2 regions of the Cytobacillus sp. EB106-05-05-XG126 genome follow, and region 1 is predicted to be linked to the other one. Evidence: riboswitches for the same ligand, from Rfam matches in the RefSeq annotation. Region 1 holds a riboswitch; the other holds the start of a gene.
What was found. A riboswitch is a leader RNA that binds a small molecule or an ion and turns the genes downstream of it on or off. The one in region 1 is predicted to bind S-adenosylmethionine.
Positions count from the first base shown of each region.

Region 2: another riboswitch for S-adenosylmethionine. It lies ahead of AC3WTL_RS08955 (2,3-diketo-5-methylthiopentyl-1-phosphate enolase); the one in region 1 lies ahead of AC3WTL_RS16170 (O-acetylhomoserine aminocarboxypropyltransferase/cysteine synthase family protein).

Region 1 covers NZ_JBYTDU010000005.1:53,173-56,580, reverse strand. The annotation lists gene AC3WTL_RS16180 (MFS transporter) at 1-634, shown strand, start outside; gene AC3WTL_RS16175 (SCP2 sterol-binding domain-containing protein) at 779-1,117, shown strand; SAM riboswitch class I at 1,169-1,270, shown strand; gene AC3WTL_RS16170 (O-acetylhomoserine aminocarboxypropyltransferase/cysteine synthase family protein) at 1,357-2,673, shown strand; SAM riboswitch class I at 2,814-2,917, shown strand; gene AC3WTL_RS16165 (methionine ABC transporter ATP-binding protein) at 3,069-3,408, shown strand, end outside.
Region 2 covers NZ_JBYTDU010000001.1:1,804,129-1,807,536, forward strand. The annotation lists gene AC3WTL_RS08950 (2-hydroxy-3-keto-5-methylthiopentenyl-1-phosphate phosphatase) at 1-69, opposite strand, end outside; gene AC3WTL_RS08955 (2,3-diketo-5-methylthiopentyl-1-phosphate enolase) at 62-1,294, opposite strand; SAM riboswitch class I at 1,380-1,483, opposite strand; gene AC3WTL_RS08960 (pyridoxal phosphate-dependent aminotransferase) at 1,571-2,743, opposite strand; gene AC3WTL_RS08965 (carbon-nitrogen family hydrolase) at 2,888-3,408, shown strand, end outside.

The DNA.
Region 1 (3,408 bases):
CTGGTCATTCAAAAAACTCTCAGCTAAAAATGACGGTGTCAAAATTATCGCGATGTTTGCTTTTGCTCAGCTGCTGATTGGAATTGGTGCAGGACTAGTTATTCCCTATCTGAATCTATACTTCGCAGACCGCTTTGAAGCCTCCAATTCAGCTATTGGCATGATTATTTCATTAGGGCAGGCTGCCACGGCCTTTGCCATGATTATCGGACCGGTTGTGGTAAGAAAAGTGGGAGAGGTAAAAGCTGTTGTGATCCTGCAGCTCATGTCACTTCCTTTCCTGCTTTTAACCGCTTATACTGAAAACCTTTGGCTGGCTGCCATTGGCTTTTTGTTCCGGCAGGCGTTGATGAATGCGGGAAATCCTATACAAATGTCATTGATGATGTCAAAGGTAAATGATTCGATGAAAGGACTGGCAAACTCAGTCAATCAGATGGTGTTCAATCTGGGCTGGGCTGTAATGGGCCCGGTTTCAACAGGAATCGTCATGAGATATGGAGATTATTGGGGATATGCACTCGTATTCACCATTACAGCTTCTTTATACTTGATTGGCTCTCTCTACTTTTTCTTTGTATTCAGAGGCTATAAAAAGACAAAAACTGAAGCAGCCTCTGTGAAAATAGTATGATCTGACATATTTCTCGGGAAATGAAAAGGCAATGCCAATTAAACAGGCAATGCCTTTCTGATTTTGTCGAATGAAAAATAAAGGATTAAAGCACTTTATTACTGAATATTAAAGTCAATTGACCCCATTAAAAGAGGTGAGGCTGTGAGGAGTTTACCTGATGTATTTATCCGGGAATTAAAGGCTAAAGGGCATCTTGGATTTTTCTTAAGAAGTTCAAACTTTTCTCTGCTTATTAAGGCGGGAAACACATGCATTCCTTTGAAAATTTCGAATGGGGAAATACAGAAGGCAAGCCGCACCAGCCATTTTGATGTTGAAATCTCGGGATCGGAAGAAGCTGTATTGTCACTGATTACAGGAAAAGTAAAGCTAAGGGATGCCATTTCCCAAAACGAAATAATGCTTGAAACCACTTACAGAAAAAAGTTGCTTCTCGAGTCTTTTTTCTGTTTAGGGAAAATTTCACTGCACAATACTTGACCGTTTTTTTAATAGTATGATAATATCGTTTTAATATTAATTAACTGAATATTCTTATCAAGAGAGGCGGAGGGACTGGCCCAGCGAAGCCCGGCAACCGGTAAAATACACGGTGCTAAATCCAGCAGAGCAGAATGCTCTGGTAGATAAGAAGAGTCGATATAGCCCTCTTCTTATGAAGAGGGTTTTTCTGCTTTTAAGAAATGAAATAAAAACATTTTTATAGAGGAGAGATAGCGATGACGGACAAACAGAAAAATTACCGCTTTGAAACAATTGGAGTACATGGGGGGCTGAAGCCTGACCCTGTAACTGGCGCGAGGGCGGTCCCAATTTATCAGAATAATGCTTATCAGTTCAAAAATACAGATCACGCTGCAGATCTCTTTGCCCTGAAAGAACCGGGATATATTTATAGCAGGATACATAATCCAACTGTCAGTGTGTTTGAGGAAAGAGTGGCCATGCTTGAAGGAGGAGTGGGTGCGCTGGCTCTTGCCAGCGGCCAGTCTGCTATTACACTTGCCATTTTAAATATCGCCGAAGCTGGTGATGAAATTGTAGCCGCATCCAATTTATATGGGGGCACTTATAATTTATTTGCAGTTACACTTCCCAAGTATGGAATAAAGGTAAAACTGGTGGATCCAAAGGATCCGGAAAATTTCCGGAGTGCCATTACAGATAAAACAAAGGCTGTCTTCGCCGAAACAATTGGAAACCCCAGCCTGAAAATCCTGGATATTGAAAAGGTTGCCGCAATTGCCCACGAAAACGGTGTGCCGCTGATTGTCGATAACACTTTTGCTACCCCTTATCTTTGCAGGCCTATTGAACATGGAGCTGACATTGTCATACACTCTGCGACAAAATGGCTGCTCGGCAATGGGACCACAATGGGGGGAGTTATTGTGGACGGCGGAAAATTTGACTGGAATTCTCCTAAGTTTCCGGGCTTTACAGAGCCTGATCCGAGCTACCATGATATTGTCTATAGCGAAGCAATTGGCGAAGCTGCTTATATTATCAAAGCACGGGTACAGCTGTTAAGAGACTTAGGACCTGCAATGAGTGCGCAAAGTGCATTCCAGTTCACACTGGGTCTTGAGACTCTGCATGTGAGAATGAAGGAACATGTTGCCAATACCAAAAAGGTAGTGGAATATTTGGAGGCGCACCCAGCCGTTAATTGGGTGCTCTATCCAGGTCATGAAAACCACCCGGACAAAGACTTGGCAGATAAATATTTGCCAAAAGGAGCCGGGGCAGTGGCTGTATTTGGAATTGCGGGCGGACGAGAGGCTGGAGCCAAGCTGATCAATAGCTTGCAGCTATGGGCACATGTGGCAAATGTCGGGGACGCAAAGAGCCTGATTATCCACCCTGCAAGCACTACTCATCAGCAGCTGGATGAGGAAGGTTTAAAGGCTGCAGGAGTGCCGGAGGACCTGATTCGGATTTCGATCGGCATCGAAAATGCAGAAGATTTAATTGAAGACCTGGAACAGGCGATAGAAGCAGCTGCAGGTCTCACATCGCTAGCTGCAAAAGCGTAAAGGAAAATTTACCATTCACTTTTTTCCGAAAGTTTGAAATTTCATCGTTGACACCTTTTTAATGGCTATGATACGATAGCAAACGTAGTTAAAAAACTGCTTAATTCATTTAAAGTATTAATTTAATATAGAACGTTACGCTCTTATCAAGAGAGGTGGAGGGAAGTGCCCTATGAAGCCCGGCAACCGTCAATTAGTTGAAATGGTGCCAATTCACTCAAAGCATAGCTTTGATAGATGAGAGAAAGGACTAAATTTTTTTATGCCTTTCTGCTCATGTGCAGAAAGGCATTTTTGCTTTTGCGCATGAAAGCCTATATAGAGTGAAGAATAGGGAATAAAAGCAGTCTATTAATTATTATCTGTATCTTTCGATAAAAGAGGTGACTATCACGTTGATTTCCATAAAAGATGTACAGAAGATATTCTCTTCAAAAAACGGTCAGGTAAAAGCAGTTGACGATGTGAACCTGGAGGTAAAAGAAGGAGAAATCTTCGGTGTTATCGGATACAGCGGTGCAGGTAAAAGTACCTTAATCCGCATGCTGAATGGGCTGGAGCTTCCTACCCATGGCAGTGTAACAGTAGCAGGCAATGAGGTTTCAAAGATAAAGGGAAGCAAGCTAAGAAAAGCGCGGCAGGAAATAAGCATGATTTTCCAGCACTTCAACCTGTTATGGTCGAGGACAGTAAGAGAGAATATTGCATTTCCGCTTGAAATCGCATCCGTTTCCC
Region 2 (3,408 bases), on a different contig from region 1:
AATATTGATGATGTTATCTTTTTCGGTAATAGTTCCATCAAAGTCGCAAAATACCGCTATTTTAGCCATTGTGTACATCCGCCTTTTTGTATCCCCACAAATCAATCGCTTTTTTTAATTCAGGGAAGTCTGATGGAGCATCGGCTAAAGAAGCTCCCTTTAAAGTTAAATCAATCGCCTGGCGGAATGCCAAACCGCCTCCTCTTGCCCCATCCGGATGCCCGTGTACGCCGCCTCCGGCATTGATGACACTGTCTATTCCGAAGTCTTCGAATAGCAATGGCACTAAACCCGGATGGATGCCGGCTGAGGGTACCGGAAAAGTTCTTTTGCAAAAATCCTTCCCAGTCAGGCTATCCGCAATTGATAATGCCTGTGTTTTTTCAAGGGCTACTGACCCATAAGGTGATGGGAAAAGAGACAAGTCTGCCCCTGCATACCTGAGCAGTTTGCCTAAAAGTAAAGGATAGGAGATCCCATAAACACTTGAAGCTGAAAGGGCTCCGCTGACTGCAGGATGTGCCATGATTGGCAGTTCAATCTCATCATCTTCCCTCAAAGCCTGCAATACATCGAGCCCATAAGAGAATACATTGAAAAGAAGAAGATCAGCCCCAAGAATGGATGCCTTTCTTGCCTTATCTCTTAATTCAAACGACCTGCCTGTTAAATTTACAGCATATAAGGTCCGATGGCCCGTTTCTTCATAAACCTGTCTCAACACCTTTTTTCCTTCCTTTATCCGCGCTTCTGACGGTGTAAGGCTGTTTTCAAATAAAATTTCATCGTCTTTTACAAGGTCTATGCCGCCCATAGCCTGTTCCCGCAGCTGTGAAGTCAAAAAATCCATATCTTTGCCGAGCACTCCTTTGAAGATGCTCATCAGAAGAGGCCTGTCATATACATTCAATTTTCCCCTTAACCCTTCAATCCCAAATCGAGGTCCGGGGAAAAAATTTTTTAGTTCATTGGAAAACTGTAAATCCAAAAGTTTAATCTTTCCGTCGAGAGACAGTTTCCCAAAGACTGTTGTTAATATTGCCGGTAAATCCGGACTAAAATTTACAGCAGGATAGGCGATCTTAATAATTGCTGCTGTTTCCTTACTTTTTGCATCTTTTGTAACGGTTTCAACAGAAACGACCCTGCCTTTATGCTTCGCCATCTGCTGCTTTTCAAGCTCCGGCAGATGGGTCCATGATCCCACCGTTAAACCTATAGCAATCTCCTCCGCTTTTTTCTCCGGATTATGTTTTTCATCATGTATTAGGTACACTGCAATAATTTCGCTCATGAATCTTCTTCCTTTCAATATCAAAGAATGAGAAAAATAAAAAACCTCTTCAAATAAGAAGAGGTTAGCATAGCAATCTAACATCTTCTTATCTTTCAGCTATAAGCTGCAAGATTTAGCACCGTGCTTAAGTTTAAGTCGGTTGCCGGGCTTCATAGGGCTAGTCCCTCCGCCTGCTCTTGATAAGAAAACGAAATCTATTATTCAGTTAATTTAGAAATTTAATTAGAATTATGACAGTGCTTAATACTTTTGTCAATTTAATTTTTGAAAAAATTAAAATAGGTCTAATTTTTGCATTCGCCTTACCGCTTCTTTAAGTCTTTCTTCAGATGTCAGCAAACCGGCTCTCACAAATCCTTCTCCAAATTGGCCGAACCCATTGCCTGGTGCAACTGCAATATGCGCTTTTTCCAGGAGATACTCAGAAAACTCTTCAGATGTAAATGATTCCGGGACCTTAAGCCATGCAAAAAAGGAGCCTTGAGGAGCTTGTACATCCCACCCGATTTCCCTGAGACCGGAAATGAATGTATTTCGTCTGGATTCGTAGATCGAATTCAACTCTTTTACACAATCCTGTGAGCCTGACAGAGCAGCTGCCGCAGCTTCCTGAACAGCTCCAAACAAGCTGACGTAAAGATGATCCTGCATCAGGTTCAGTGCTGCAATAACGCTTGCATTTCCAGCGGCAAACCCTACTCTCCAGCCAGCCATATTAAAGGTCTTTGAAAGAGTATAAATTTCAATTCCGACCTCTTTTGCCCCTTCTGCCTGAAGAAAACTTACAGGTTTTTTTTCATCAAATCCAATACCGCCATATGCAAAGTCATGAACGATGCAAATACCATGCTTTCGGCTCAATTCGACTGTTTCCTGAAAAAAATCAATGTTTGCCACTGCTCCAGTAGGGTTATTTGGATAATTAAGAAACATTAATTTGGCTGAATTAAGCTTTTCAGCAGGCAACTCACTGTAAACAGGCAAGAAGTTATTTTCCTCTCTCAGAGGCATTGTTACCATTTTTGCTTTAGCAAGCGCAACTCCTGACCAGTAATCAGGATATCCCGGGTCGGGAACCAATACGCTGTCCCCGGGATTTAAAAGGCATTGAGGAATTTCAACAAGCCCTGCTTTTCCTCCAAAAAGGATGGCTATTTCAGTATCGGGGTCCAAATCCACATTATATTCCCTTTTATAAAAGTCAGCTGCTGCCTTTTTAAAATACGGGTAACCCTGAAAAGGAGAGTACTTATGGTTTTGAGGGTTTTCGGCTGCACTTTGAAGACGCTTGACAATATGCTCCGGGGTAGGCAGATCAGGATTTCCCTGTCCCAGGTTGATGACATCATGACCCTGTTCAAGCTTTTTCCCCACCTTAGCTGTCAATGAGGCAAAAAACTGTTTTGGCAGACTTTTTAATAGTTCTGATTGCGAATAATTAATCAAATTGATCACCTGCTTAAAAAAAATGATTGAAAATATAGTCACAAATGATATAACGTAAATGATAAGTTGTAAAGTAAAATTTAGAAAATTTCTATCTATCGGACTAATCATAACATAAGGAAAAGATGATTGCGGGGGAGTTAAATGAAATTAAAGGTTGCCTGTTTACAAATGGATATTGCCTTTGGAAAACCTGAGAAGAATTTTATAGCGGCTGAAGCCATGATTCATAAAGCGCTCAAGTCTAATCCGGACGTTTTGGTTCTTCCGGAGCTTTGGACGACAGGCTATGATTTGACCAGATTGGATGAAATTGCGGACCAGGATGCAGCCTTCGCACTGGCTTTTTTGAAAGAGATTGCTCAAAAAAATAAGGTCCATCTGATTGGCGGTTCTGTTGCAAAGAAAACAGCTGAGGGCATTTACAATACGCTGCTGATTGTAGATAACAATGGAGACCTTATACATGAATACAGCAAGCTGCACTTATTTAAGCTTATGAATGAGCATCTCTATTTGAAAGGAGGGTCAGCCAGAGGAGAATTTTCTCTGGACAATAGGAAATTTGCAGGAATGATCTGTTATGATATCCGTTTTCCTGAGTGGATACGGTCCCATACAGCGGAAGGGGCAGAAGCTTTATTCGTAGTAGCACAATGGCCATT